DNA from 3 places in the Paenibacillus sp. FSL R10-2771 genome. Region 1 is predicted to be linked to each of the others. Evidence: predicted binding sites of a transcription regulator. Region 1 holds the regulator's gene; each other region holds the start of a gene.

Region 1 (7,814 bases):
AGCGCGGCCAGCCGCATTTCTTCGAACATATCCAGGTTGTTGTTGCTTGCCGCACCGTCCGTACCCAGGGAGACCTTAACTCCTGCTCTAAGAAGCTCAGGAACACGGGCTACTCCGCTGGCCAGCTTCAGATTGCTGCCGGGATTGTGGGATACACCAACATTGTGGCGGGCCAGAATCTCAATCTCTTCATCGTTCAGATGAACACCATGGGCGATCAGGGACGGCCGGGTGAACATTCCCAGCTTCTCCAGATGAGCGACCGGACGCAGGCCGTAATCGGCCACATTCTGCTCCACTTCATGACGCGTTTCGGACATATGCGTGTGCATCGGCAGATCAAGATCATGAGCCGCCTGGACAAACTTCATGAAAAACTCCGGAGGACAGGTGTAAGGCGCATGCGGCGAGAGCATTGCAGTAATTCTGCCGTCAGCCTTGCCATGCCAGTTCCGGGCAAAAGCAATCGCCTCCGCGAGCTTGTGATTCTGCACCTCTTCCGGACAAAGGCCAATAACACCGCGCATAAGTACAGCACGGATGCCTGACTGCTCGGTAACCTCAGCAACCCGGTCCATATGGTCATACATATCGAGGAAGGTCGTAGTGCCGCCCTTCAGCATCTCAAGAACGGACAAAGAGGTTCCCCAGTACACATCATCACCGGTGAATTTCTCTTCCATCGGCCACATTTTTTCCTGCAGCCAAGCCTGCAGTACCATATCATCGCCGTAGCCGCGCAGCAGTGACATCGCCGCATGGCCGTGGGTGTTGACGAGACCCGGCATGAACAGCAGCCGGCTGCCGTCAATAACCTCGGCATCCTCTTCAATTACAGGCTTATCTTCACCTATGTAAGTAATAAGATCATTTTCGATGGTCATATAACCGCTCAGCACCGGCTCTTCGCTGCCAGGCACCAGAAAACGCCCGTTTTTAATAATGGTTTTATTGCTGCTCATCTTCAGCTTCGTCCTTTCCGTCATGCAAATAATAAGCCAGACTCTGCAGATCCGTAGTGAAATCGGCGGCATGAATCCGGATATTGGCCGGAGTCTTCAGAATGACAGGCGCAAAATTCAGGATCGCCTCAATGCCCGAATCCACCAGAATGTCAGCAACGTTCTGTGCTTCACTGTCCGGAACGGTAATAATCCCGATGCGGATGCCCTGTGCACGGATGGTATCCCCCAGCTCACTCATCGGCTGAACAGTCAACGAGTTGATCTGCTGGCCTACCTTAGGCTCATAAGCATCAAATACAGCTGTAATCTTCATCGTATCCTTCAAGTAAGCATTGTAATTCGACAAGGCGTGGCCAAGATTACCTGCACCTACCAGAGCTACATTAATCTGCTGGTCCAGCTTGAGAATATGCCTGATCTTCTCAATCAGATAAGAGACATCATAACCAATGCCTTTTCTGCCGAAATCACCAAAATAAGCCAGGTCCTTGCGGATCTGGGCGGGGTTGAGATCAAGCTTCTGTCCCAGCTCCTGAGAAGAAACTGTTGAGATTTCACGTTTTTGGAGATCGTTCAGGAAACGCAGGTACACTGGGAGTCTGCGAACGACGGCCTCCGATATTTTATCCGATTTCATGTTTTCTCCTCCTAAAAGTTTTGATAGCATATGCTGCTTGATTCAACTTCGCAAAACTCGCTTCGTAAGCATTCACTTAGGTTTGATAGCATATGCTGCTTGATAAGCCGGTTATAGGAACCATGCTCCGGGTACTACTGCCCGTTTGGGCAGCAGCAGTGGAGCACGGGACTTCAGAACAATAATTACTTATACATAATATCAACCGGAGACGGATTATTAAACCCCGCCTTCTTCAAGCCATTCTGCAATCCGCGGAACGATCTGATCCGTCAGCATATGCTCCATCTTGGGACCGGGCAGCGAATACAGGAAATACTTCCCATAATAAGATTCGATTACCCTGGTATCATATACAATAACGATTCCGCGGTCCTGCGCGGTGCGGACCAGCCGCCCGAAGCCTTGCTTGAAGCGGATTACGGCCTGCGGGACGGACAGCTTCATGAACGGATTCTTCTTCTGTGCCTGGAGCAGCTCCGACTTCGCTTCAGCCAGCGGATGATTAGGCGGCTGGAACGGAAGTCTGACAATGGCCAGACAGGTCAAAGCTTCACCGGGAATGTCTACACCTTCCCAGAAGCTGCTCGTACCCAGCAAGACTGACGCTGTACTGTCCTGGAACCGCCGGATCAGCTTGCTCCGACTGCCGCCTTCTACGCCTTGTCCAAGCACCGCGATATCCTGCGAAGCCAGGGCCTCCTTCAGCGGATCATAGACCTGGCGCAGCATCTTGTAGGAGGTGAAGAGCACCAGCATCCGCCCGCGGGTAGCCACGGCAGTTTCTGCCAGAGAATGGACCAGTGTATCCACAAAGCGGGCATCCCCTATGCTTCCCTTGACACTCGGGAAATCACGGGGAATGACAAGCAGTGCCTGCTCACGGTATTTGAACGGCGACGGAAGCAGGGCTGTCATCAGACGGCCCTGCTCTGCAGCCTCACCAAGACCGAGATTATCTATCATGAACTGGAATGACTTATCCACAGACAAGGTGGCCGAGGTCAGGATGATACTCTTCTTCTTGTCGAAGAACAGCTCCCTGAGCTGGGTGCTCACATCCACCGGAACGGCATACATCTGCAGCGATTTGCCGCGGTAATTGCCGCTCCCCTCCAGCCAGTAGACGATATTCTCGTCATTCAGTCCCATAAAGAAACGGATCTGCTCCCGGATGGAGGCCAGGTCCTTGAACAACCCGCCGATATCCGTCACAAGACTGTCCGAAGAGGACTGGCTGTCCGTATCACGCATCTCACTGAGCATTTTATCACCCTTGCGGATGATATCACTCAAGCTGAGATGGAGTGTATTCTCCAGAGCAGCCAGCTCCTCCCACTCTTTGGGCTTCTTGCCCGGCTGCAGGCGTGCGACAAGCTGGCCGGCTTCACCGGCTCCGGCATCGCTGCGTTCAGGCAGCAGGCCGAAGAGCTTGTCGCTAAGTGTATCCCAGGACTCCTTGACGGTAAGCAGATCCGGATAGATCCGGTCGATAACACCGCTCCATTCCGAAGCCTGCTCACTGCCGGACGACTGCAGGGTCTGGCGCAGGGCAGGCAGCTGTCCGCTCCGGCTGTCCTTGTACAGACGGGTGAGCGTATGCGCCACGGTGAAATATTTCATCTGCATTCCGAGATGTTTGCCGGCAATGTCCTCCAGATGATGCGCCTCATCAATGATGAGATGCTCGTAAGCCGGAAGCAGCTGATGCCCGGCCTTAACATCTGCGAATAACTTGGAGTGGTTAGTCACCACCACATCGGAAATCCCGGCTTCATGCTTGGCCCGGTGATAATAACATTTCCTGAACCAAGGGCATGAGCGTCCCAGACAAGAGTCGGTATCACTGGCTACGGTCTCCCAGAAATCACCGCCGCGCCCGCTTAAGTTCAGCTCTTCATCATCGCCGGTCTCCGTCTGGGTCAGCCAGACCATCATCTGCGCGGCCGTAAGCGCTTCTTCCCTGGGACTTGTGAAGTCCCTTTTATTAATTCTATGTTCAAACTTACGGAGACACAAATAGTGTCCTCTCCCCTTAAAGATCGCTGCCTTGAACGGAAAGGGCACAACACTCGTCAAAAGAGGGATGTCGCGCTCACGCAGCTGATCCTGGAGGTTGATCGTATGCGTGCTGACCATGACCTTCTGATTACTGCGGACACTGTGATAAATGGCCGGAAGCAGATAGCCCAGCGATTTGCCGGTGCCGGTTCCTGCTTCAATCAGCAGATGCTTATCCTGATCAAGCGCCGTCATGACCTCCTGGATCATCAGTTCCTGGGCTTCACGGCTCTCATATTGCGGAAGGGTGTCCTTCAGACGTTTGGTTACCTCTTCCATATACTCCCCGAAGGTAATATTCTGCAGCGGGTTGTCAGATCCTTCCTCCCGAGGCGGAGCCAGCTCTGCCCAGTCGCCTACAGCAAGGGCCAGCTGCCGGTAGAAGGTCAGGTCTCCTTCCGGCTGGAAGGTCTCCATTTCGCGCTCACGCTGCAGACCATCGAAATACCAGGCCAGGTCACTGTCTTCATCGGCGAACAGCTCATTGAGCCGCTGGATGGTCAGGAGAGGCAGGCTGTCCAGCTCCTCCAGACATTTCAGCAGCACAAGAGCAGTTGCGAGGGCATCACTGTCCGCCTGATGGGGACGCTCATGCGTAAGGCCGAAATGGCTGCTCACGGACCCAAGCTGATAGGTAGTCAGCGAGGGAAAGCATATTTTGAGAAAATCGATAGTATCCAGAATCCGGCCCTGAAACGGCAAATAACCGCAGCGGTCCAGCGCATTCTGCAAGAAATGAAAATCAAACGCCACATTATGTCCAACCAGCACAACATCATCGAGCAGCGGCACCAGTTCCATCATCATCTCATCAAGTTCCGGCGCATCCTGCACATCACTGTCTGTAATTCCGGTCAAGCCCGTAATAAAAGGAGGAATGGGTGCTCCGGGCTTGACATAGGAACCATACACCCGGGAGATGGACCTGTCTTCCTCTATAATGGCAAGGCCAACCTGGATGATCTCTCCCACAGATTGGGTTCCCGTAGTTTCAAAATCAAGCACGGCAAATTTCATTATAAGTTCTATTCCCTTTCACTTGAGACTCTTTATCAGCATAACAGAAGTTACGAAAAAAGGCGATGCACACCCCTGGTGAAGTAGGTTGCATCGCTTAAACGGATGAAAATTAATTATAAAAGCGAGACCAGCTGTTGTCCGAACTGAAGCTTCCCGCCCCGCTTGCGGCAAACCTCCAGGTTAATGTTCGGCTCAGGAAGAGCGGGATCATGCAGCAGAGAAAGGCTGAACAGCTCACTTGCTTCATTAAAACGTTCCTGAGAAGCTCTGATGCAGCCAAGCGCATTATAAATCATCGCCTTCAGCTTCGTTTCACGGATGAGGCCGAGCATATGATTCAGATGCCCCCAAGCCGTCTCCCCTTCACCCTCCTGCAGATAAGCCATAGCCAGATACAGCCGGGCAGCCAGACTGTCCGGGTGCCGGGCAGTGACTTCCTTGAACTGTTCGATACATTTGCGGTACATAAGCAGCTTATAATAACCCTGTCCCCTGACAAAAGCATCCATAGCAAGCTCTGGCGCTTCCTCCTCAGGTATTTCCTGCTCCGGCTGCGGCTGAAAATCTGCCTGATTGCGGAACTGGCTAAGCTTCTCGGCAAAGGCCAGCCATTCATCCATTACATCATCGCTGATCCTGTGGAGCATATTATATTTGGATAAAAGGTCGTTGCGGCGGGCACCCTCCGCAGTAGGATAGTCAGCACTGATCTCCTGCAGCATCTTGTTCATCTCAGCAAATAAATGTTGAAACACCGGACATCCCACCCTTACTGATAATGAATTCAGCTTAAGCTTGCCTGACTTCATTTTTCACAAGTCGGGGTGTCTTCATCCCTGCCATTGATTACATGGCTCAAACAGTGGGTTTTAGGCAATCGTCGCGTGAATCTCATGATCCGCCAGCTTCACCGGCTGATTGTCGGCATCTACAAATACAACGGTCGGCTTATGGTCCGCCAGCTCTTCGGATGACAGCATGGCGTAAGAAATAATGATAACGGTATCCCCCGGCTGCACGAGGCGAGCGGCTGCACCGTTCAGACAGATAACGCCGCTGCCGCGCGGGCCTGGGATTACATAGGTTTCCAGCCGGGAACCATTGTTGTTATCCACGATCTGCACTTTCTCGTTCTCCAGCAAATCCGCGGCTTCCATCAGATTCTCATCTATGGTAATGCTGCCGACATAATTCAAATTGGCTTCGGTGACGGTAGCACGGTGAATTTTGGATTTCATCATATGTCTAAACAAGAGCGTGAGCCTCCTTGGGAATAAATACATTATTGTCGATCAGGCGGGTTCTGCCGAATTTCACGGCAAGTGCCATAATCACCTCTCCGCCGGCAGCACTCAGCTTACCGCCGCCTTCCAGGCTCTCCAGATCCGGGAAAGTCAGGATTTCCGCGTAATCGATGACCGCAAGCGGGGATTCAGCAATAACTGAAACCAGCAGCGCCCGGGCCTCCTCCACCGTTCTCACCTTGCCGTTCTCCAGTGCCTGGCGGACTTCGCGCAGGGAACGGGACAACACCAGTGCCTGTCTGCGCTCTTCAGCGCTCAGATAGACATTGCGTGAGCTGAGGGCCAGTCCGTCTTCTTCCCGCACGATCGGGCAGGCGATAATTTCAACATTCATATTCAGGTCCGCCACCATCCGGCGGAGAACAGCTACCTGCTGGGCATCCTTCAATCCGAAGAAGGCATAATCCGGCTGTACAATATTGAACAGCTTGCTGACCACCGTAGTCACTCCGTCGAAGTGACCCGGACGCGAAGCTCCGCAGAGCTGTGTTGTAAGGGAAGACACCGAAACTCCCGTGCGGATCGGCTGAGGGTACATTTCCTCGACACTAGGGATAAACACAATATCCGCACCCTCGCGTTCAGCAAGCGCCAGATCACGCTGCTCATCGCGGGGATAGGAAGCATAATCTTCATTAGGACCAAACTGCAGCGGATTGACAAATATACTCATCACCACTGTGCCGCTCTTCTCACCTGCTGCGCGCAGCAGGCTGGCATGGCCTTCATGCAGATAACCCATGGTAGGTACAAAACCGACCGGCCCATGGCCGCCTTGACGCATATATTCCAGCGCTTCACGCAGCTGTGCAATTGTTCTGATTACTCTCATCTTATTTCGCTCCTTTGCCGGCACCGCCGTATAGGGATTCCAGTACCGTTTCATCCGCGTTAAACACATGTTCCTCCGCCGGGAAGGAGCGGTCTTTCACTTCCCGCACATAGCTGCTGATGCCTTCACGGATCAGACTGCCGACATCGGCATAGGTTTTGACAAACCGTTTCTCCCGGTAAGGGGAGGCATAGCGCAGCACATCATGGAACACCAGCACCTGTCCGTCACAATAGCGGCCCGCACCAATGCCGATGGTCGGAATACTGATTGCCTTGGAGATGGCTGCGGCCACTTCTTCCGTCACCAGTTCAAGCACGATGCCGAAGGCTCCGGCAGCTTCAAGCGCCTTCGCTTCATCGATCAGCCGCTGTGCATCCTTGGCATCCTTGCCCTGGATCCGGTAGCCGCCGATCATATTCACCGATTGCGGAGTCAAGCCGATATGTCCGAGAACAGGCACTCCGGCGGCAACTACAGCGGATACCGCATTGCAGATTTCAAGGCCGCCTTCCATTTTAACGGCATGGGCCTGACCTTCCTGCATCAGCCTGCGCACTCCGCGCAAGGTCTCATCCACACTTCCGTGATAGGTCATAAAAGGCATATCCGCGATGATAAATGTGTTCTGCGCCCCGCGCTTCACCGAACGGGTATGGTAGACCATATCGTCTATGGTAACCGGCAGGGTGGTATCGTAACCAAGCACGACATTCCCGAGCGAGTCGCCTACCAGAATCAGGTCGACACCTGCCTCCTCGGCGAGCAGGGCTGAGGGATAGTCATACGCGGTCAGCATGCTCAGCGGCACACCTTCCGTTTTCATTTTTTTCATTTTGATAATATTCAGCGGATGTTTCTCTGCCATTAGCTCTCATTCCCCTTTTCCATAAAATACGCGTTACCGCGCAAACAAAAAAACCTTTTAGCATGGTCCGCTAAAAAGGTCCGAAGGGCAAAAAAGAGTCACTCGCGATCGTCCCTTCTGTCTCGGT
Region 2 (7,814 bases), 5.0 Mb from region 1:
ACCCTGCGGCTGGCTGAAGATCCCGCCGTTCTCCTTGGTGGAGGCATTGAAGAGGGCCATTAGCGCTACAGGCAGACCGTATTTACGGAACGGCGGATAGAAAATCATAGAGCCGTAATCGGTCCGCAGATTCTCGTACACTTTATCCATGGAGAGCTTGGCCTGTTCCGGACGGGCAGCGCCGCTGAGAACCGCCCAGCTTTGCGGATTCAGCCAGATTTTGCCCTCATCGTTCTCCCAGGAGCCGATGGTATAGTTGTCTTCGGTGAACCCGCGGACGAACTGGTCATTCTCCCAGGCATGCTTTTGAATATTGCCGTCCAGCTCTTCGAGCAGCGCCTGTGCCCACTCTACATCTTCCGGCTTGTTTTTATTCCGGGCAATTTCCATGAATATTTTGAAGCCCATATACAGCTGGAAGGCAACGAACAGAGACTCCCCTTTAGCTCCAAGCCGCAGACAGTCGTTCCAGTCGGCATGCAGCCCAACCGGCATCCCGTGTGCACCCATGCGGTCCAGGCTGAACTGCAGGGCCTGGCGCAGATGTCCATATACGGTATCCTCGCCTTTATCCGAATAAGGAACTACTTCATCCGTAAAGCCCCAGTTACCGCTTTCATTTAAGTATTTGATAACCGTCGGGAACAGCCATAGGGCATCATCCGCACGATAATGGGGATGTCCGGTTTCCCGCACGTATTCCGGGTCGTCCGGTGTGCCTTCATGGCCTGGATTATGATCAAATTTGACGAGTGGCAGTCCGCCGCCATTGGAGACCTGGGCTGAAATCATCAGTCGTAGGCGCTCAAGGGCCATCTCATGATCCAGATGGATAATGCCTTGAATATCCTGCACGGTATCCCGGTAGCCGAGCCCGTTACGCAGACCGGAGTACTGGAAGGAGGCAGCACGCGACCAGATGAAGGTAATGAAGCACTGGTAAGCATTCCAGGTGTTGATCATATTGTTCAGATTGTCGCTCGGGGTCTGAACCTGGAAGCGGTTAAGCTTGCTGTGCCAGAACGCCTTCAGTTCTTCGAGCTCCTTCTCTACCACAGACAAATCTTTGTAGTGACTCAGAATCTCAGACGCACCTTGCTCATCATACTGTCCCAGCAGGAAGGCGACTTCTTTCTCTTCTCCCGGCTGCAGCTCCACATTGATCTGCAGGGCGCCGCAGGCATTGGTATTGTAGTTGAGTGAATTGGAACATTCGCCGTTCGCAACGGAAGCCGGGTTCCCGTAGCTGCGGTAATCGCCCAGGAAGGTATCGCGGTCGCCGTCGTAACCGGTAACTTCCGCGCCGGCTGCGCCGAAGAATCTCCAGCTCTGCTCTTCGGGGATATTTTCGTTGATGACCTGAAGGATCATATTATTCTTATAGTAGGTGCGTGAGATAAACAGGGTGTACTGCAGGTTGACGGTATCCTGCTCGTAGTTGTTATTGTTGGTCAGTTCGGCAAAACCGAAGAGAGCCAGCTTCCGGGGTTTGGTGCCGTCATTACGCACCTTCATCCGCCATACCTCGTAGGTTTTGTTCAGCGGCACATAGTATAACGATTCCGTATGGATGTTATCGTAATCCGAGACGATGTTCGTGTATCCGGTTCCATGATGGCATACCGATTGGTATTGTTCCAGATCTTTACCCACTGGCTGCCAGGAGCCGGACCAATAATCCCCGTTCTCCAGGTCTCTTACATAAATGTAGCGTCCCGGCTCGTCCTTAGAGTTGAAGTGGTAGCGGAGATGCCGTCCGTTGGCCCCGGACTTCACGAAGCTGTAGCCTCCGGCATTTCCTGAGATAATCGCGCCGTATTCCGGCGAGCCAAGATAGTTGGCCCAAGGGGCAGGTGTATTAGGCTTCGTGATGAGATACTCTTTGTTCTTTTCGTCAAAATGACCGTATTGCATAACCATTCCTCCTACAAAGTGGATGACAGGCAGGAGTGTAAACACGCGTTCACAAACGGTTGGAATTTCCCGCCCAATCTCATTATAAGACAGTTTCGGCCTACTAAGAAACCCTAATTTTTAGTGTAAAAAGCAAACAATATAATATTTTTATAGGTGTTTGTTATATTGGAACCGGGTAATCTCATGGATATGATTATGGGGAGCATTGATCAATAAGCATCTATAGATAAATGCAGTCCTTTCCCCCCAAGGAGATGGACTGCATTTTTAATTAGCAATTATTTGATTGCGGCGTCTACTTCCTTCTCAAAGGCCTCCAAATACTGATTGAAGATTCCGGTATCAAAATTCGCGGTGGTATCGTTGGCTTTGGGCGGATTCTGTTGAACCAGGCTGTATAGACGATCAGTTTCGGAGGAAAGCTTCGTCCAGACCTGTTTAAGAGAATCATACTTGGAATCAAGACCGGTGATATAGCTGTCGTATTCCTTTTTCTTATCCATGGTCTTGGCCAGCTGCTCAACGGTGAAATTGATATCCAGACTCTGTCCTGTACTGCCGGTCCCGCTATTAATATACGAATGGATGTCAACAAATCCCTCGTTCCACACGTCGGAGATTACGAAATTCCGGATCTCTCTTAACATTTCGCTAGGAGCAGGTACGGTTGATAACGAAGCTTCCGGGACTGGCTCTTTGAAGACCTTTCTTGCTTCGCCGAATGTTTCCTGGTCTGATGAATCTGTTGCCCAGATAATTTTCAGGTCACTGATAAGAACGATCAATTCGCTTTTGAGGTTAGAGGCTTTTTGGCCTTGGATTAACACGGCCTCAACTTTCATACCGCCTTCATCAGAATAATGTGTAGACTCGAGAACCTGGGGATTCTTAAGTTTCTGGTCATCAGGTGTTTCTACGGATTGAATCATTTGAAACAGCGGCTGGGCATCCGGATAGACGTTGTCTGTAATGAAGGTTTTTTTTGCTTCACTATCCGATCCGTTTAAGAAAATGTTAACGTAGTCAAGCGCCACAGCTTCTGTATCAGACAATTTTTTAGGTGCAGGTGTTGGCGCCTCGGTAGGAATTGAGGATGCCTGTGTTTCTGCCGGAGCAGCTGCTGTAGTCGCCGATGGCTCTGCCGTGTTTTTATTTGAGCTACAGCCCGTTAGTGCCATAAAAGCAATAATAAGTCCGATAACAAATTTTCTCTTCATTTTGTATTTCCCCCTGGTAATATATTTATTTCCAGTTCTATGTACGCGGTTTGACAGGCGGGGTTTCAGGTTTGAAATTTGAGCGCTATCATTCATCCTAATATGATATATTTAATATTGAAGTTTAGGCTCGACCCGACGAAGGAGTACTACATGACACAATTTGTCTATAAGCAAATTATTGATGACCTCAAAATGAAGATTTTTGCGGGACGGTTTGCTGATATGAGATTGCCGGATGAGCGTAGTCTCAGTGAAACGTATCAGGTTAGCCGCAGTACCATTAAGCGTGCGCTGACCAAGATGGAGAGCTACGGCATTATTTTCAAGAAACGCGGATCGGGAACCTTTATTAATCCGCTGTACATAAAAAACGATTCGATTTTTAATTACGAGGGCTCTAATCTGGGGGTCTCCGACAACTTTCAAATGCATGGCAAGAAGCCGGAGATCAAAGTACTGAACTTCGAGGTTATCCGGCCCACGGAAGAGCTTCAGCGTGATTTATTCTTGCAGCCTCATGATTTCGTATATAAGATTGTCCGCCTGCGCCTGTTTGATGAGGAGCCCTTTATGATTGAGACCGGATATATTCCGATTAAAATTGTACAGGATCTCGATATGGCGATTATCGAAGGATCGATCTTTCATTATCTGGAGGAGTCGCGCAATCTGGCGGTTACCAAATCCTTTTTATCTATTTTTGCCGAGCCTTCGCTGCCTAGTGATCAGGAATTGCTCCACTTGAAGGAGAATGAGCCTGTTGGAATCATGGAAGGGATCTTCTTCCTGGATAACGGGACGCCATTTGAATTCTCGCATATGCGCTTCCATTACCAGTATCTGAAATTCAACACGTTCGTGTCTGTTCATTAACGAAAAAAAGGCCGGGAATTTCCCGGTCTTTTTGGGGTCTGCATATAATTTAGCCTCGGTTTAGCGAGGGTTTACGGTTTGTTGGGAATGCTTGAACAGCTCTTTCAGGGCAGCCAGGCTGCTGACTTTACTTATCTCTTCTTTCTTGAGGGTTACTGACTCTGTCTCTGTGTTGGTTTCGTACTTCAGGTGAAGAGCGGTCATGTTAAGAGGCAGCTTAGGGATAAAAATAATCACCCTGGTGTAGGCCTCATAAATTTCAGCAAGAGCATCTTCCCTTTTCTCTGCTGTTATTGTGTGGGCGGACACATAGGCTTCAAAGCTGTTCAGATCATTCCCTGTAAACTTTATTGCGAAATTCCCGCTGAAGTCCGGATATTCTGTATCAAAAGTATAGGCCACCCGATCGGCAATCCCCCGTCCAGCCTGACTTACGATTTTCTGTTTAAGCTCCTCTTCACTCAAAAGCCGGAATCCTTTTTTCCAGTGCTCTCCTACTTTAAAATCAAAGCCCGGCAATTCAAGCCGCTGAATAGCTATGCCTGCATCTTCGGAGGAAACGCCCAAGTCATCTTCAAAGCGGAGAAAAAGTTGTTTTAGACGGTGGCTTTCTGCTTCACTGAAGAATGCTTTGGCTTTGGAGGCGATCTCGTCCAGATTCGCCCGGTTCACCGCTACGTAATTTTCATCAGATATCTCCCGGGACGAACGGGTTCCCCGATAAATAGACATAGGAATATCCTGCAGCTCAATGCCAAAATATTTCTTAACCAGAAGAGGATAATACTTCTTTTGAGCGGTTTCCTCATAATTGTTGCTGAGCTGTCTCCTAAGCGGAAGACCGCCATCCACATGGCCGTTGGTGCGGCTTACCGTAAATACCAAGCTGCGGTCATTCGCCGGCGATGCCTTAAACACCTGATACCCGTCCTCATTTAATCCTTCTTTAGACACGATAACAAATTCAGATTGATAGGTTGCATTTAAGGCCCGGACGATTCCTTTTTGATAAAGGTACCCGCTTTTGGCTAAAAATAAACCGAACCCTGTCCAAAGGCACAGGCCGATTGCGGCAAGAAGGATAAGTCCTGTAAGGGTCACTTTTACCGTAATACGGGATCGGGAGGGGGTGGATGAAGTTCTCACGAATATCTGTTCTCCTTCCTGATAGCAGCTGGGTGATATGCTTATGATTTAAACTTGTAAGTAATTCCCACAAAATGATACCGTATTTGGAATGGTGATGTCCAGAAGGGAGATGCTTTAGAAGTTTTTTCATCGAAAATTTGATTAGAATTTATTTACATAAATCATAAAATAAAGGTTATATATAAATTTATTGCTCCCGATTTCATACTATGTTCAAAATTTCACAATATTGGACCGTATCAATTGCTAAAAAGATTGAATTTATTAAAGTCAGGAGTATGATGTAACTGTAGAAGTGATACATTCAAAATACAAAGATAAAAATTAGGGAGTGGAAGAAATGGGATTATCAATCGCACAGGTGGATTATTCTTCTAAAACTTATTTGGCAAAGCTTGACGCCTACTGGCGCGCAACGAACTACATCTCCGTGGGTCAGCTCTATTTGAAGGATAACCCGTTGTTAAGAGAACCTTTGAAGGACGCAGACGTAAAAGTGAAGCCGATCGGACACTGGGGCACAATCCCTGGGCAGAACTTTATCTATGCGCATCTGAACCGCGTAATTACTAAATATGATTTGGATATGTTCTATATTGAAGGTCCGGGCCATGGCGGCCAGGTTATGGTATCGAACTCCTATCTGGACGGAAGCTACACCGAAATCTACCCGCAGATCACTCAGGATATCCCTGGACTGAAGAAATTGTTCAAACAGTTCTCCTTCCCGGGCGGAGTGGCTTCCCATGCTGCCCCAGAAACACCAGGATCGATTCATGAAGGCGGCGAGCTGGGTTACTCCTTGTCTCACAGTGTGGGCGCAGTTCTGGATAATCCGAACCTGATCTCGGCAGTTGTTGTAGGTGACGGCGAAGCAGAGACCGGACCTCTGGCGGCTTCCTGGTTCTCCAACCGGTTTATTAACCCGATTACAGATGGTGCGGTGCTGCCGATTCTGCATTTGAACGGCTTCAAGATCAGCAACCCGACCATTCTGTCCCGGATGTCCAGAGAAGAGTTAACGGCTTATTTTGCAGGAAGCGGCTGGGAACCGTTCTTCGTGGAAGGCGAGAATCCTGATCTGATGCATCCGGAAATGGCTAAGGTTCTGGACACCATTATTGAGAAGATCGAAGCGATTCAGAAGAATGCCCGTGAAAATAACGATACCACACGCCCGGCTTGGCCGATGCTGGTCTTCCGTACGCCTAAAGGCTGGACCGGTCCGAAAGCGTGGGACGGTGTGCCGAATGAAGGCTCCTTCCGGGCCCATCAGGTGCCGATTCCGGTAGATCAGAAGAACATGAAGCATGCGCCTGCATTGCTCGAATGGCTGAACAGCTACAGACCTGAAGAATTATTTGATGAGAATGGCCGTTTGAACGCTGATCTGGCTGAGATTCTGCCTACTGGTAACAGACGTATGGGGATGAACCCTGTAACGAACGCCGGTAACCTGATTAAAGATCTGCACAAGCCGAATTTCCGCAACTATGCACTGGATAATTCCGTACCGGGTCAAGTGATCGCGCAGGATATGGCTGTACTGGGCAAATACCTGAAGGAGGTTGTAACGCTCAACGAAGAGAACCGCAACTTCAGAATTTTCGGACCGGATGAAACGATGTCGAACCGTCTGGGACCTGTGTTTGAGGTAACGAAACGCCAGTGGATGGATTCCATCCAGGAACCGCAGGATGAATTCCTGGCTCCTTACGGCCGTGTCATTGATTCCCAATTATCCGAGCATCAGGCGGAAGGCTTCCTCGAAGGTTATGTATTGACCGGACGTCACGGATTCTTCGCCAGCTATGAAGCGTTCCTGCGAGTTGTTGATTCGATGATTACCCAGCACTTCAAATGGCTGCGCAAGGCTACAGATCAAACTTGGCGCGCAGATATCCCGTCCTTGAACGTCATTGCCACATCAACTGTGTTCCAGCAGGATCATAACGGTTATACTCACCAGGATCCGGGTCTGCTGGGTCATCTGGCTGACAAGAAGCCGGAATTTATCCGTGAGTATCTGCCGGCGGATGCCAACTCCTTGCTGGCTGTCTTCGACACCATCCTGAATGACCGTCAGAAGATCAACCTGATTGTATCGTCCAAGCACCCGCGTCCGCAGTGGTTCTCGGCAGATGAAGCTCAGGAACTGGTGGACAAAGGCCTCAAAATCATTGACTGGGCAAGCACCGACAAGGGCGGAGAGCCGGATGTGGTTATTGCTTCGTCGGGTACAGAACCTACTATGGAGAGCTTGGCTGCAATCTCGATTCTACATGAGAAGCTGCCTGAGCTGAAAATCCGCTATATCAACGTGGTAGATCTGCTGAAGCTGAGAAGCCAAAAGCTCGATCCGCGCGGCTTATCTGACGAGGAGTTTGATCAATTTTTCACAAAGGATAAACCGGTCATCTTTGCCTTCCACGGCTATGAAGGCCTGATCAAAGACCTGTTCTTCGACCGCCACAACCATAACCTGCATGTACATGGCTACCGCGAGAATGGCGACATCACTACACCGTTCGATATGCGCGTACTCAACCAGATGGACCGCTTCGACCTCACGAAGGAAGCTGTGCTGAGTTTGCCGGATGCCGGCAAATATCAGGCGATTGCTGATGAAATGGATGCCATGGTGAAGAAACATAA
Region 3 (7,814 bases), 240 kb from region 1:
TCATCTAGGATCGGGGTCAGATCGAGCAGCTTACCTTCTTTGGCATAGATCTTGGAATCCGGACTGCCGAACAGGTCGAAGATCTCCGGCGGATTACCGGCCGCCATTTCCCCGCGCAGCTTCTCTTTACGGTTTACATCCGAATCTACTCCATCCAGCTTGAAGGTTAGTCCCGGTACTTCTTCCTGTACCTTGCCGACTACATCCTCCAGGATCGCCAGACGTTTCTGTTTATCTGCACCTACCTGAGTATGACGGACCGTCATTTCAAAAGGTTCAGCACTAACCGGTTCTTCGGTTGCGGCAGCATTGGTTGCAGCGGCCTCATTCGTTGCAGCCGGTTCTTCCGTTGCAGCAGCATTGTTATTGTTGCCTCCACAACCTGTCAGCAGCGCTGAGGTAACGAACATCAGGGACAACAGCATAGTTAAGCTTTTTCTCATTACGGGTGACCCTCCCTATTTAATTGTTTCCCTTACAACTCTTATTATAGAAAACCCTGATTGTAATCGTAAGGTTAAGATTCATCTACAATAGGGATAAAATACTCTAATGTAAGCGAATTCAGTTGTATTTAGTGACATAAATGAGTTATATTTCATTACACGACAACTTGAAAAGAGGTATTTTTCTATTTTCTTGCGTCAGATTACTTATACATACAATTTGCATTTTCATCAATTTCACACTTTACTATGTATGTTGAACTCATTTCACCGTACATCAAAAAAGCGAAACTCCTCAGATTGGAAGCTCCGCTTACGTTATATATTGTGTATGAATTTATACCAGAGCAGACTGTTTACGGCCCTCTTCAATCAGCCGGTATGCACGCTGCACTTCTTCTTCGTCCGGTGACTCCACCCCTTCAAGCTCGTAGGGACGGCCAAGCTCTTTCCATTTATAAATCCCCATTACATGATAAGGCAGGATTTCGAACTTCTCTACTCCATTAAGGGTGCCAATGAACCGGCCGAGATTCTGCAGATCCTCTTCCTTATTATGAATGCCGGGAACGTATACGTGGCGAATCCACATTTTACGGTTATTATCTGACAACCAGCGGGCAAGCTTTAAGGTACGGTCGTTGGATTTGCCAGTCAGCTTAATATGAGCTTCATCATCGATATGCTTCAGATCCAGCAGTACAAGATCGGTAACATCCAGCAAGTCGCTGATTTTCGAACCATCATTATAGCCGTTAGTATCAAGCGTAGTATGCAAATTCCAGCGTTTCTTCACTTCGGTGAACAGCTGTTTGACGAAATGCGCCTGCAGCGTGGGTTCCCCGCCGGATACGGTAAGACCGCCGCCGGATGTTTTATAATAATTCAGGTAAGGTTCAATTTCCGCCAGCACTTCTTCAACGGTCATTTCCTTGCCTTCATTCAATCCCCAGGTATCCGGGTTGTGGCAATACTGACACTTAAGTAGGCAGCCCTGCATAAAAAGCACGAAGCGGATACCCGGGCCATCCACCGTTCCAAAAGTTTCTAAGGAGTGGATATGTCCTTTAAGCATGAGATGTCATCCTTTCAAAAAGCTTAAAATTTTAATTACTTTTAAACAAGAGTGTACCGCCCTCTTGCAAGGGCGGCAGCTCTTTGATTTATTTTAATTCTTGATCTGTAAGAACAAATCTTACATGGAATCGTGGAACGTACGGTTGATAACATCCAACTGTTGTTCGCGGGTCAGCTTGATGAAGTTAACTGCATAGCCGGATACGCGAATGGTCAATTGTGGGTAGTTCTCAGGGTGATCCATTGCATCAATCAGCTGCTCACGGTTAAATACGTTAACATTCAAGTGCTGAGCGTTGTTGTGGAAGTATCCGTCCATCATGAATACCAGGTTGGACTTACGGGATTCTTCGTCTTTACCCAGAGCCTTAGGAACGATTGAGAATGTGTTGGAGATACCATCCTGTGCATCGGAGTAAGGCAGTTTAGCAACAGAGTTCAGGGAAGCAAGTGCACCCTTCTTGTCGCGTCCGTGCATTGGGTTAGCACCAGGTGCGAACGGTTCGCCTTTTTTACGTCCATCAGGAGTAGTACCAGTCTTCTTACCATAAACAACGTTCGAAGTGATAGTCAATACCGATTGAGTCGGTACAGCATCACGGTAAGTTTTGTTTTTACGGATCATGCTCATGAAGGTTTCAACCAGTTCAACCGCGATGTTGTCAACAGCGTCGTCGTTGTTACCGTAGCAAGGGAATTCACCTTCAGTTTCGAAGTCGATAGCAATACCTTCTTCGTTGCGGATCGGTTTAACCTTAGCGTATTTAATTGCGCTCAGGGAGTCGGCAGCAACGGACAGACCGGCAATACCGCAAGCCATAGTACGCAGAATGTCGCGGTCATGCAGTGCCATTTCGATACGTTCGTAAGAATATTTGTCATGCATGTAGTGAATGATGTTCAGCGTGTTGACATAAGTCTTAGCCAGCCATTCCATCATTGGTTTGAAGCGTTTCATTACTTCGTCGTAATCAAGGTATTCGGAAGTGATCGCCGGATATTCAGGACCTACCTGAGCGCCGGATTTTTCATCCTTACCGCCGTTGATTGCATACAACAGGGCTTTTGCCAGGTTGGCACGGGCACCGAAGAACTGCATTTGTTTTCCGATACGCATTGGGGATACGCAGCAGGCAATTGCGTAATCTTCACCCCAGTATGGACGCATTACATCATCGTTCTCATATTGGATCGCACTGGTTTCGATGGAAACCTTAGCACAATATTTTTTGAAGCCTTCAGGCAGCTTTTCGGACCACAGTACGGTCAGGTTCGGCTCTGGTGCAGGACCCAGGTTGTACAGGGTATGCAGGAAACGGAAGCTGTTCTTAGTTACGCGTGTTGTTCCGTCTTCAGCCATACCACCGATGGATTCAGTTACCCAAGTAGGGTCGCCGGAGAACAGATCATTATAGTCAGGCGTACGCAGGAATTTCACGATACGCAGTTTCATTACGAAATGGTCAACGATTTCTTGTGCTTGCTCTTCAGTAAGAGTACCTTCTTCGAAATCACGTTGTACATAGATATCAAGGAAAGAGGATACGCGTCCGAGGGACATTGCCGCACCGTTTTGCTCTTTAACTGCAGCCAGATAACCGAAGTATACCCATTGAGTAGCTTCTTTGAAGTTATTAGCTGGTTTGGAGATATCAAGACCATGAGCAGCAGCCATTTGTTTCAGTTCGCCCAGAGCACGCATTTGCTCGGACAGCTCTTCACGCAGACGAATCACTTCTTCTGTCATGGAATCTACTTCAAGTTCAGTCAATTGTTGTTTCTTGTCTTTAATCAGGAAATCAATACCATACAGGGCAATACGGCGATAGTCGCCGATGATACGTCCGCGGCCATAAGCATCAGGAAGACCTGTAATTACGCCGGATTTACGCACAGCTCTCATGTCTGGTGTATATGCATCAAATACGCCTTGGTTATGCGTTTTGCGGATGTTCGTGAACATGTCAACGATATTTTGCGGAAGCTCGAAGCCATAAGCTTTAGTAGCGTCGATCATCATTTTGATACCGCCGAACGGTTGAATGGAACGTCTGAAAGGAGCATCAGTCTGAACGCCGACAATTTGTTCCTTGTCCTTGTCGATGTAGCCTGGATTGTGGGAAGTGATCGTGGAGACAGTATCGAGGGATACATCCCATACGCCGCCTCTTTCTCTTTCTTCCTTGCTAAGCTGGGAGATAATCTTCCACAGTTCAGTGGTGTTGCTGGTAGGACCTACCAGGAATTCTTCATTTCCTTCATAAGGCTTGATGTTCTTGGCAATAAAGTTATTAACGTCAACTTTCTTAGCCCATGTACCCTTAGTAAAACTTCTCCAACCCGACTTAACCTCTTGTACTTCTCTTTCAATCACCGACATGCTAAATCCCTCCATTTATATTTAGTATATTTGTAGAGATCGCGGGCTTGAAGGTTAATCCCGTGTCTCGTGATCCCATAGCTATTGGTTGTTATAAAATTCACAATCGCGGCTTCATAACTGGGATCGTTGTTTATATAAACATTTTAGTTTATTTTCTGAAAAAGGACTGTGACAAATATCACTCTTTCGGTGATATTTGTCACTTCCATCCAGTTCCATATTAACCTTTAACCTTATTCTTTGCCAGACAATCTTAGATTAGTTGTCGAATCTTCCGTAAAATGCGTTGCGGTATACATCAGCAAGTTCAGATACCAGCGGCATTTTTGGATTGGCAGTTGTACATTGGTCTTCAAATGCACGGTCAGCCAGGTAATCTACACGGGATTCGAAGTCCTTAGGATCAAAGCCAAGAGCCGAGAAGGATTCTTCGATACCGAGTTTTTTGTTCATGTCGCGGATTGCATTGATCAGGCTGGTTACGCCTTCTTCGGTAGTGCGTGCTGGCAATCCCAGGATACGGGCAATTTCAGCATACCGTTCGTCAGCTACAAAGTGCGAATATTTAGGGAACGAAGCGAACTTCGTAGGTTTCTTGGCATTGTAACGGATAACATGCGGCATCAGGATGGCATTGGTACGGCCATGTGCTGTGTGATACTGTCCGCCCCATTTGTGCGCCAAGCTGTGGTTGATACCCAGGAATGCATTAGCGAAAGCCATACCTGCCAGAGTCGAAGCGTTGTGCATTTTTTCGCGGGCAAGCTTGTCGCCTTGCAGTGCGGATTTCTCCAGCCACTGGAATACCAGTTGAATGGCTTTGATTGCCAGACCATCGGAATAGTCACTAGCCATTACAGATACATAAGCTTCAATTGCATGTGTCAATACATCCATACCTGTATCGGCAACAGCAGTTTTCGGCAAGCTGTATACAAACTCCGGATCAATAATAGCTACGTCTGGAGTCAGCTCATAATCAGCAAGCGGATACTTAGTATTATTGCCAGTTGTCTTGTCTGTGATAACTGCGAACGAAGTTACTTCAGAACCTGTACCGGAAGTTGTTGGAATCGCAACGAATTTCGCTTTGTTGCCGAGCTTAGGGAATTTGTATACCCGTTTGCGGATATCCATGAACTTCTGTTTCAGGCCGTTGAAGTCTGCATCCGGGTGTTCGTAGAACAACCACATTCCTTTTGCAGCATCCATTGGGGAACCGCCGCCGAGTGCGATGATGCAGTCCGGCTGGAATCTGTTCATCATTGCAGCGCCTTTTTCTACAGTAGTTGTCGATGGATCCGGTTCAACTTCCGAGAACACTTCGATCGCTACCGGAGTCTGGCGTTGACGCAGGTAATGCTCAACTCTTTCCACATAGCCCAGTTTAACCATCATAGGGTCAGTAATAATAGCTACGCGAGTGATATCAGGCATTTTGGCCAGGTACTGTGTGGATCCCTTTTCGAAGTAAATCTTGTCAGGTACTTTAAACCATTGCATATTCACGGTACGACGGTTCACCCTTTTCACGTTGATCAGATTGATTGCAGTCACGTTTTGCGATACAGAGTTGCGTCCATAAGATCCGCAGCCCAGTGTCAATGAAGGGATATTAGTATTGTAAATATCGCCGATTGCGCCGTGTGTGGATGGCGAGTTGACGAGAATACGTCCGGTTTGCAGACGGTTGGAGAACTTCATGATTACTTCTTCGTTGTTCGAGTGGATAGCCGAGCTGTGGCCCATGCCGCCAAATTCAACGATTTCAGCTGCGCGTTCGATACCCTGATCTGCGTTCTTCACTTTGTAGCAAGCCAGAACCGGGCTCAGCTTCTCAGCGGACAACGGATATTTGGTACCTACGCCTTCAAGTTCAGCTACCAGGATCTTCGTGCCGGCAGGAACCTGAATTCCGCACATTTCAGCGATCTTCACAGCGGATTGGCCGACGATAGCCGGGTTAACCGCACATTTTTCTACATTCATTGCGCCGCTTGTCAGCTTGGCAGCTTCTTCTTTGTTTACAAAGTAGCAGCCGTTCGCAATCATTTTCTTCTTCACTTGGTCAAAAATCGCTTCTTCAATGATAACCGCTTGCTCGGAAGCACAGATCATACCATTATCAAATGTTTTGGAAAGGATAATGTCTGTCACTGCCTGATCAATGTCAGCACTCTTCTCAATGAAAGCAGGAACGTTACCAGGACCTACGCCGAGTGCCGGTTTGCCGCAGCTGTAAGCCGCTTTAACCATTGCCGATCCGCCGGTTGCCAGAATCAGTGCAACGTCAGGATTGTTCATCAGTGCGTTTGTTTTGTCCATGGTCGGAAGTTCGATCCATTGGATGAAGTTCTCAGGAGCGCCAGCCTTCACACCTGCATCATGTAGAATTTTGGCGGCTGCCGCACTACACTCTTGCGCTGAAGGGTGGAATCCGAATATAATAGGGTTACGTGTCTTAGCGGAAATCAAAGCTTTAAACATCGTGGTGGATGTTGGGTTGGTTACCGGTGTGATACCCATAATGATTCCGACAGGCTCAGCAATCTTCTGGAAGTTGTCATAAGCGTTATCCTCAATAACGCCTACTGTCTTGTCGTACTTAATTCCGTGCCAGATATATTCAGTTGAGAAGATGTTCTTCGTAATTTTGTCTTCATAGACACCGCGTCCTGTTTCTTCAACGGCCAGCTTAGCCAGGTACATATGTTTGTCGAGTCCGGCCAACGCCATTGCATGAACGATTGTGTTAGTTTGCTCTTGATCCAGTCCCATGAACGCTTCATGAGCTTTCTTTGCTTTATCCACCAAAGTCTGAATATATTCTTCAGCGGTGGTTTGTTTCACTTGGGCGGCGACTTCGTTTTTAACTGCCATCTCCCTCGTCCTCCTGTCAATTTTTAGGTTGTTTTTCTCTACACATTTATCTTATCATATCCTTTTCACCTTGTATAGTGAAATCTTTCACAAAGTATAAAGTTTTTTTTGATTTGTTTTCAAAGCGCTTTCATTCGATCATATTCTAGTCTATTTTCCATTTGTTGTGTGATAATTCATTTATATTTGTCCGATTTGCGAACGCCCGCCCTCTAGCCTCCCCTGCTTTTCTTGAATCCAGCTCTTCAGCCTTGTTTTTCCCCCAGAATAATGGTGCTATCTGATGTTCTTCCTAATCTTCGTCAACTCTACTCTCCTGCCGCATTCTCTTACATAGAAGTATAAATATAAATCAGAGCAAGCAAAAAGGCAGGAGACCGGGTCTCCTGCCTTAGCGTTATAAATCCTTTATCAAGCATCGTAACCACTCATTCAGCAAGTGACTATTCCACTTTGATAGTATCGAAGAATTTCTCTTGAACAGTTTTGGCGGCAGCGTCGAGCTGGGCTTTGGAATCTGTACCATCCTTAGAGAACAGCTCCTGGATTACATTGGACATGGTTGCATAGTAATCCTGAGTATTGTATTGCGCTTCAGGCTTACCATCCAGCAGCGCCATAATTTCAGGGCTGTATTGATAAACGATGTCGTACTTGTCATAGACAGCTTTGGTCTTCTTGCCGAAGTCGGAATCAGCAGCATAGTAATCAAGGAGCGGCGGGATGTAGTATTTGCCGTCCGTTTTGCGCTGGCTGATAATCGCATCAAGAGCTTCAAGGCCTTTGTCAGAGAAGTAATCGAAAGTAATATAGCGGAAGGCCATTTCCTGCTCGTCTTTGCTGGCGTTCGGATTGATAACCAGATAGTCACCGCCGAGTACGCCGGTATGCTTGCCGCCTTTTTCAGCAGCTGGCATCGGGTAAGTAAGTACATCTTCAGGCTTGAGTCCGCCCTGGTTGAGCGCCTGCTCGATAACACCGTCAGATCCGGCCATTACCATAGCAGTACGTCCCTGCTGGAACGCGCC

What was found. Region 1 encodes Rex, which represses fermentation and respiration genes when NADH is low (regulators of the CRP and FNR family bind a similar motif). Its sites were predicted from a motif close to TTGTGAAATATTTCACAA; they were not measured.
Region 2: the regulator Rex is predicted to act here: its motif matches at 5,369-5,386, upstream of NSU14_RS31235 (phosphoketolase family protein).
Region 3: the regulator Rex is predicted to act here: its motif matches at 3,992-4,009, upstream of pflB (formate C-acetyltransferase).

What each region holds. Positions count from the first base shown of each region.
Region 1 is NZ_JBBOBM010000001.1:2,242,051-2,249,864, reverse strand. It holds gene NSU14_RS09525 (amidohydrolase) at 1-962, opposite strand, end outside; gene NSU14_RS09520 (redox-sensing transcriptional repressor Rex) at 949-1,602, opposite strand; gene dinG (ATP-dependent DNA helicase DinG) at 1,822-4,680, opposite strand; gene NSU14_RS09510 (tetratricopeptide repeat protein) at 4,797-5,438, opposite strand; gene panD (aspartate 1-decarboxylase) at 5,553-5,936, opposite strand; gene panC (pantoate--beta-alanine ligase) at 5,929-6,819, opposite strand; gene panB (3-methyl-2-oxobutanoate hydroxymethyltransferase) at 6,821-7,687, opposite strand.
Region 2 is NZ_JBBOBM010000001.1:7,228,721-7,236,534, reverse strand. It holds gene NSU14_RS31255 (GH36-type glycosyl hydrolase domain-containing protein) at 1-1,914, opposite strand, end outside; gene NSU14_RS31250 (hypothetical protein) at 2,196-3,134, opposite strand; gene NSU14_RS31245 (GntR family transcriptional regulator) at 3,288-4,010, shown strand; gene NSU14_RS31240 (hypothetical protein) at 4,071-5,156, opposite strand; gene NSU14_RS31235 (phosphoketolase family protein) at 5,500-7,814, shown strand, end outside.
Region 3 is NZ_JBBOBM010000001.1:1,999,024-2,006,837, reverse strand. It holds gene NSU14_RS08315 (ABC transporter substrate-binding protein) at 1-443, opposite strand, end outside; gene pflA (pyruvate formate-lyase-activating protein) at 784-1,521, opposite strand; gene pflB (formate C-acetyltransferase) at 1,642-3,903, opposite strand; gene adhE (bifunctional acetaldehyde-CoA/alcohol dehydrogenase) at 4,165-6,786, opposite strand; gene NSU14_RS08295 (ABC transporter substrate-binding protein) at 7,230-7,814, opposite strand, start outside.